One region of the Pseudonocardia petroleophila genome, then DNA from elsewhere that is predicted to be linked to it. Evidence: predicted binding sites of a transcription regulator. Region 1 holds the regulator's gene; each other region holds the start of a gene.
The links. Region 1 encodes LexA, which represses DNA repair genes until DNA is damaged. Its sites were predicted from a motif close to CGAACACGTGTTCG; they were not measured.
Positions count from the first base shown of each region.

Region 2: uvrA (excinuclease ABC subunit UvrA) is a predicted target of LexA. The motif match lies at 907-920, and genes of this name have one in related genera.
Region 3: imuA' (DnaE2-dependent mutagenesis accessory factor ImuA') is a predicted target of LexA. The motif match lies at 970-983, and genes of this name have one in related genera.

Region 1 covers NZ_CP060131.1:3,427,631-3,429,805, forward strand. Annotated here, with positions in the region: gene H6H00_RS17060 (universal stress protein) at 1-553, shown strand, start outside; gene lexA (transcriptional repressor LexA) at 531-1,268, opposite strand; gene H6H00_RS17070 (hypothetical protein) at 1,523-2,014, shown strand; gene nrdR (transcriptional regulator NrdR) at 2,175-2,175, shown strand, end outside.
Region 2 covers NZ_CP060131.1:5,226,880-5,229,054, reverse strand. Annotated here, with positions in the region: gene H6H00_RS25625 (OsmC family protein) at 1-79, opposite strand, end outside; gene H6H00_RS25620 (SMI1/KNR4 family protein) at 132-728, shown strand; gene uvrA (excinuclease ABC subunit UvrA) at 1,025-2,175, shown strand, end outside.
Region 3 covers NZ_CP060131.1:2,495,814-2,497,988, forward strand. Annotated here, with positions in the region: gene purH (bifunctional phosphoribosylaminoimidazolecarboxamide formyltransferase/IMP cyclohydrolase) at 1-825, shown strand, start outside; gene imuA' (DnaE2-dependent mutagenesis accessory factor ImuA') at 1,041-1,793, shown strand; gene H6H00_RS32985 (DNA polymerase Y family protein) at 1,790-2,175, shown strand, end outside.

The DNA of each region.
Region 1 (2,175 bases):
GGGGGCCGCCGTCCTCGTGGTGGGCTCGACCGGGCACGGGCTGCTGGGCCGCCTCGCCCCCGGCCGCACGGTGCAGCGGCTCCTGCCGCTGGCGCGCTGCCCGGTGGCGATCGCGCCGCGCGGCTACCGGCACCTCGGCACCGGGACCATGACCACGGTGACCGTGGCCTACGACGGCAGCGCCGAGGCCGACCGGGCCGTGGCGGTGGCCGTGCACCTCGCGGGCCGGACCGGGGCCGCGGTGCGGGTCGTCACCGTCGCCGAGGACGCCGACGGCGTGCCGGCGGCGCAGGCGCTCGCCCACAAGGGAATCGCGTCGCTGCCGGTCGAGGTCGACGCCATCAGCGACGTCGTGGTCGGCCCGGTGGCGGCCACCCTGGCCGCCCTGCCGGACCGCACGGACCTGCTCGTGGTGGGCTCGCGCGGCTACCGCTTCATGCAGCGGCTGCTGCTGGGCGGGGTGGCGGGGGTGCTCGTGCGCACCGCCCGCTACCCCGTGATCGTGGTGCCCGCCGCGGCGGGCGACGCCGTCAGAGGCGCCGCAGGACCGTGACCACCCGGCCGAGCACGGTGGCGTCGTCGCCGGGGATCGGGTCGTAGGCCGCGTTGGCCGGCATCAGCCACACGTGCCCGTCGCGCCGGGTGAACGTCTTGACCGTGGCCTCGCCGTCGATCATCGCCGCGACGATCTCCCCGTTCTCGGCGACCGGCTGCTGGCGCACGACCACCCAGTCGCCGTCGGTGATGGCCGCCTCGACCATCGAGTCGCCCCGCACCTTGAGCAGGAACAGGGTGCCCTCGCCGACGATCTCGCGCGGCAGCGGGAACACGCTCTCCACCGCCTGCTCGGCGAGGATCGGCCCACCGGCGGCGATCGTGCCCAGCAGCGGGACGAACGCGGGGGTGGGCCGCTCGACGACGCCGGAGTCCGACGGCGCCGCGTCGGGCTGCTCGTCGGGCGGGCGGACGTCGACCGCGCGGGTGCGGTTGGGGTCGCGCCGCAGGTAGCCCTTGCGCTCGAGCGTGCGCAGCTGGTGGTGCACCGACGAGGTGGAGGTGAGCCCGACGGCGTCGCCGATCTCGCGGACGCTCGGCGGGTAGCCGTGGCGCTCCACCCAGTCGCGGATGACCTCCAGCACCTTGCGCTGCCGGGGAGTGAGACCGACGGGGGCGCTCGCGGGGTCGGGGAACGTGCTCACCTGGGCGGTCGGCCCGGGGCGCACCCCCTCGTCGTCGCCACCCGTCGGGCCGGGCTCGTCCCGTGCCATGTGCTCGCGCCTCCTCGTCGGTACTGCTCGTTCGGTGCCGTGCGGTCCGTGCGGACCGGACACGTGTCGTGGGCCCGACCGTAGCCCCGATTCCGGTTCTCGCCAAACACATGTTCGAACGACACGCCCCGTTCTCTCGATTCTGTCGGTGGTCGGTGGTACACATCGCTCGACGATCGTTCGAACATGCGTTCCCGTTCGAACGGTGCGAGCAGTTCGAACGGTCAGCGGGTCCGAGCGAAGGGTGGAGTCCGGTGCACGATCAGATCGAGGACGGAATGCGGTTCGGCGGCACGGCCCTGCGCCGGACGGTGCCGGACCGGGCGCAGGTGCCGGACCGGGCGCAGGTGCCGGACCGGGGGCGGGCGCACCCCGCCCGGGTGCTGCCGCGGCGCGGGCGGGCCCCCGGGCCGCGGCCGGTGCGGCCCGTGCAGCCGCCGCGTGCGGTGCGGCCGGTGCAGCCGCCCCGTCCGGACGGCGACCGGGCGGGGGAGCGGGGGCAGCGCGGCGGGCGCGTCCTGCTGCGCTCGGTCCCGGTGCTGCCCCCGCGGGTGCTGCGCCGCCGCCGGGTGGCCGCCGCCATCGGCACGGCCCTGCTCACCGCCGCGGTCGTCGTGCTGCTGGGGCTGCTCGCCGACGTGGCCGCCGCGGCCCGGCACTCCGCCGCCGCGCCGGAGGTGACGAGCACCTCGCTCACACCGGTGGTGGCATCGCCCGTGCAGGTGGCGGGCGTGCTCGGGGGCTGACGCTTCGCGCCCGGCCCGCCGCCGGCCCGCGCCCGCGTGCCCGTTCGGACGACGCGGCGCCACCGATAGGGCCTCCCGGCTTTCAGTGCCCCTACATGTTGTGGTTACATGGGTGTCGTTAGCCCAGGGATGGGGTTCCGTTCGTCGGAGGGGGTTGTCCG
Region 2 (2,175 bases), 1.8 Mb from region 1:
ACCCGTTGACGTCGAGATCGGCGGTGCGCCCGTCGCCGTCGGGGAGACGGGCGGTGGACCAGACGTTCGGCTCTCCCACGGGCGCAGGGTAGCCCGGGCGGGCTCCCGGGCCGGTGCGCGAGGGTGGGGGCGTGGACGACCTCAACGCCGCCTGGACCAGCTGGACCGCCACCCTCACCGCCGCCGGGTTCGATCCCGCGCCCGAGCTGCGCCCGCCCGCCGATCCCGCCGAGCTCGCGCAGGCGCAGTCCCGGACGGGGATCCGGTTCCCGGCCGACCTGCTCGCGCTCTACGCCCTCGCCGACGGCCAGGGCCGCTCCCCGCGGGCGCCGCAGGTGTTCCCGCAGTACCGCTTCCTCCCGGTCGCCGACGCGGCCGTGGTCTGGGGCGGATGGGACGACCTGCTCCGGGCGGAGGGCCCGGACGGGATGGCCGACCACGCCGAGCACATCACGGTGCGACCGGGCGACCCGGTCCGCAAGGAGTACTGGCTGCCCGGCTGGTGGCCGCTGGCCGAGGACGGCGGCGGGAACGTGCTCGTCGTCGACACCGACCCGGCGGAGGGCGGGACGACCGGCCAGATCGTGGTCGCCGGGCCCGACGAGGACCAGCGCCGCGTCCTGGCGCCGGGGGTGACGGCGTACCTGCGCCTGCTCGCGGCCACCGATCTGGAGGTGGAGGACGTCGGGGACGGCGTGGTCTGGTGGGACGCACCCGCCCTGCGCTGACCGCGGCCCGTCCGTGGACACCCCGGGTGGGCCGTCCGGCGCAGCGCGACGACCGGTCGGCGTCGGGTGCTGCGGCGGCCCGGGCGGCGGGCGACCGGTGTCGATCACCCCGGACGCCGGGCGCGGCCGGGGTGACCTGGGCTTCCGCGGGGGAGCGGGGTGCGGCGGCACCGGCCGTCGAACGTCTGTGCGATCCTCGGCGTCGGCGCGTGGTTGTCGGTGGGCCTGCCTAGCATGGGGTGGACCGGCGAGAGCACCGCCGCTTCGCCCCTCCCCGGCACACAGGAGGCCCTTCCGTGGCGGATCGACTGATCGTGCGCGGCGCCCGCGAGCACAACCTGCGCGGCGTCGACCTCGACCTGCCGCGCGACAGCATGGTCGTGTTCACCGGGCTGTCCGGCTCCGGCAAGTCCAGCCTGGCGTTCGACACCATCTTCGCCGAGGGCCAGCGCCGCTACGTCGAGTCGCTCTCGGCGTATGCGCGCCAGTTCCTCGGCCAGATGGACAAGCCCGACGTCGACTTCATCGAGGGGCTCTCGCCCGCGGTCTCGATCGACCAGAAGTCCACCAACCGCAACCCGCGCTCCACCGTCGGCACGATCACCGAGGTCTACGACTACCTGCGCCTGCTCTACGCCCGCGCCGGCGTCCCGCACTGCCCCGTCTGCGGGCACGTCATCGAGAAGCAGACGCCGCAGCAGATCGTCGACCAGGTCCTCGCGATGGAGGAGGGCGCGCGGTTCCAGGTGCTCGCGCCCGTCGTGCGCACCCGCAAGGGCGAGTTCGTCGACCTGTTCGACCAGCTCCAGACGCAGGGCTACTCGCGCGTGCTGGTCGACGGCACGGTGCACCAGCTCACCGCCCCGCCGAAGCTGAAGAAGCAGGAGAAGCACGACATCTCCGTCGTGGTCGACCGGCTGGCGGTCAAGGGCTCGGCCAAGCAGCGGCTCACCGACTCCGTCGAGACGGCGCTGCGGCTGGCCGGCGGGCTGATCGTGCTCGACTTCGTCGACCTGCCGGAGAACGACCCGCACCGCGAGGTCCGCTTCTCCGAGCGGATGTCGTGCCCCAACGGGCACCCGCTCGCCCTCGACGAGCTGGAGCCGCGCACCTTCTCCTTCAACTCCCCGTACGGCGCCTGCCCGGAGTGCAGCGGCATCGGGATCAAGAAGGAGGTCGACCCGGAGCTGGTCATCCCCGACCCCGACGCGAGCCTCGCCGGCGGGGCCATCGCGCCGTGGTCGGGCGGGCAGTCCGCGGAGTACTTCGGGCGGCTGCTGGAGGGGCTGGCGAGCGCGATCGGGTTCCGGATGGACACCCCGTGGCGCAAGCTGTCGGCCGCCGAGCAGAAGGCCGTGCTGCACGGCAGCGACGACCAGGTGCACGTGCGCTACCGCAACCGCTACGGCCGCGAGCGCTCGTACTACGCCAGCTACGAGGGCGTCAT
Region 3 (2,175 bases), 930 kb from region 1:
CTGCACGGCAAGGAGATGTCCTACAACAACTACGTCGACGCCGACGCGGCCTGGCGCGCGGCGCACGACCACGGCGACGCCGCGTGCGTCGCGGTGATCAAGCACGCCAACCCGTGCGGGATCGCGGTCGGCACCGACGTCGCCGACGCCCACCGCAAGGCCCACGCCACCGACCCCGTCAGCGCGTTCGGCGGGGTGATCGCCACGAACGGCGAGGTCAGCGTCGAGATGGCCGAGCAGGTCGCGGAGATCTTCACCGAGGTCGTCCTCGCCCCGTCCTACGCCGACGGCGCACTGGAGGTGCTGACGCGCAAGAAGAACGTGCGCGTGCTGCGCCTCCCGGAGGCCCCGTCGCGCACCGGTGCGGAGCTGCGGCCGATCACCGGCGGGCTGCTGCTGCAGCAGCGCGACGCGATCGACGCCCCCGGCGACGACCCGGCGTCCTGGACCCTCGCCACCGGCGATGCGGCCTCCGAGGAGGTCCTCGCCGACCTGGCGTTCGCGTGGCGGGCCTGCCGGTCGGTGAAGTCGAACGCGATCCTGCTCGCCTCCGGCGGGGCGGCCGTCGGAGTGGGGATGGGGCAGGTCAACCGGGTCGACGCGGCCCGGCTCGCGGTCACCCGCGCCGGCGACCGGGCCCGCGGCTCGGTGGCCGCGTCCGACGCCTTCTTCCCCTTCCCGGACGGGCTCGAGGTGCTCCTGGAGGCCGGGGTCCGCGCGGTCGTGCAGCCCGGTGGATCGGTGCGCGACCCGGAGGTCACCGCGGCCGCGGAGGCCGCGGGCGTCACCCTCTACCTCACCGGCACCCGCCACTTCGCGCACTGAGCCCGCGGCGCGCCGGCGGCGACCGGCTGCTGTCCGCGCCGCGCGGGCGGCCCGGGGCTCGGCCGCGTGACCGACCGCGCAGGACCGGGCCGTCCCGCACCCGGGTGACCCCTCTTGAACGGTGTCGCCGCCGCCGGTAGGATTCGAACAGACGTTCGAGCACGCCGACTTCCCCCCGGCGCGAGTGGCGCGACACCGTGACGGGGAGGCATGCCGTGGCCGAGGCCGCTGTCCGAGGCGTGCCCGGGGGCGAGCCCCGGGCCGACGTCGCGAGCCGGTTGGAGCTGGCCCGCGGGGTGCTGCGCGGCCTGGAGGACCGGGCCGCCGGTGTCCGGCCCGTCGCGGGACCGGAGGCCGACGGGCGGGTGCTGCCGGTGGCCGGTCCGCTGGCCCGGTTGCTGCCGGCCGGCGGGCTGCGCCGGGGGTCCTCGGTGGCGGTGCTGGGCGGCCCGGGGTCCACCTCGCTGCTGCTGGCGCTGGTCGCCGAGGCGTCGGCGGAGGGGGCGTGGGTGGGGGTCGTCGGACGTCCGGAGCTCGGGCTGGTCGCCGCGTCCGAGGCGGGCGTGCGGCTCGACCGGCTCGCGCTCGTGCCGCGTCCGGGCCGCGACCTGCTCGCCGTCACGGTGGCCCTGCTCGACGGGATGGACGTCGTCGCGGTGGCGGGCGGCGGGGTGCGGGCGGCCGACCGGCAGCGGCTCGCGGCCCGGGCCCGCCAGCGCGGTGCGGTGCTGCTCGCGCTGGGGCCGTGGCCGGGCGCCGACGTCGAGCTGAGCTGCGCCGACGCGCAGTGGCAGGGGCTGGAGGGCGGGTCCGGGCGGCTGTGCGCGCGGCGGCTGCGGGTGGAGCTGCGGGGGAAGGGGCTCGGTCCGGGGCGGGCCGGACGGCTGCTGCTGCCGACCGACGGCGGGGGCGTCGGCGGCCCGCCCGAGGTGGTCGTGCCGGAGCGGGTCGCCGCGGTGGCGGGATGAGGACGGTGCGGGTGCTGGCGCTGTGGTCGCCGGACTGGCCGGTCACCGCGGCCGCCCGCGCGGAGGGGGTGGCGTCGCACCGGCCCGCGGCGGTGGTGGTGGCCAACCGGGTGCTGGCGTGCTCGGCGGTGGCCCGCGCGCACGGGGTCCGGCGCGGGCTGAACCGTCGCGAGGCGCAGGCGCGCTGCCCCGAGCTGGTGGTGCTGGCCCGCGACCCCGACCGCGACGCGCGCGCGTTCGAGCCCGTCGTCGTCGCGGTGGAGGAGTTGGCGCCGGGCGTCGAGATCGTCCGGCCGGGGCTGCTGGCGATGCCCGCGCGGGGCCCGGTCGGCTGGTTCGGCTCCGAGCTCGCCGCGGCGGAGCGGCTGGTCGACCAGGTGGC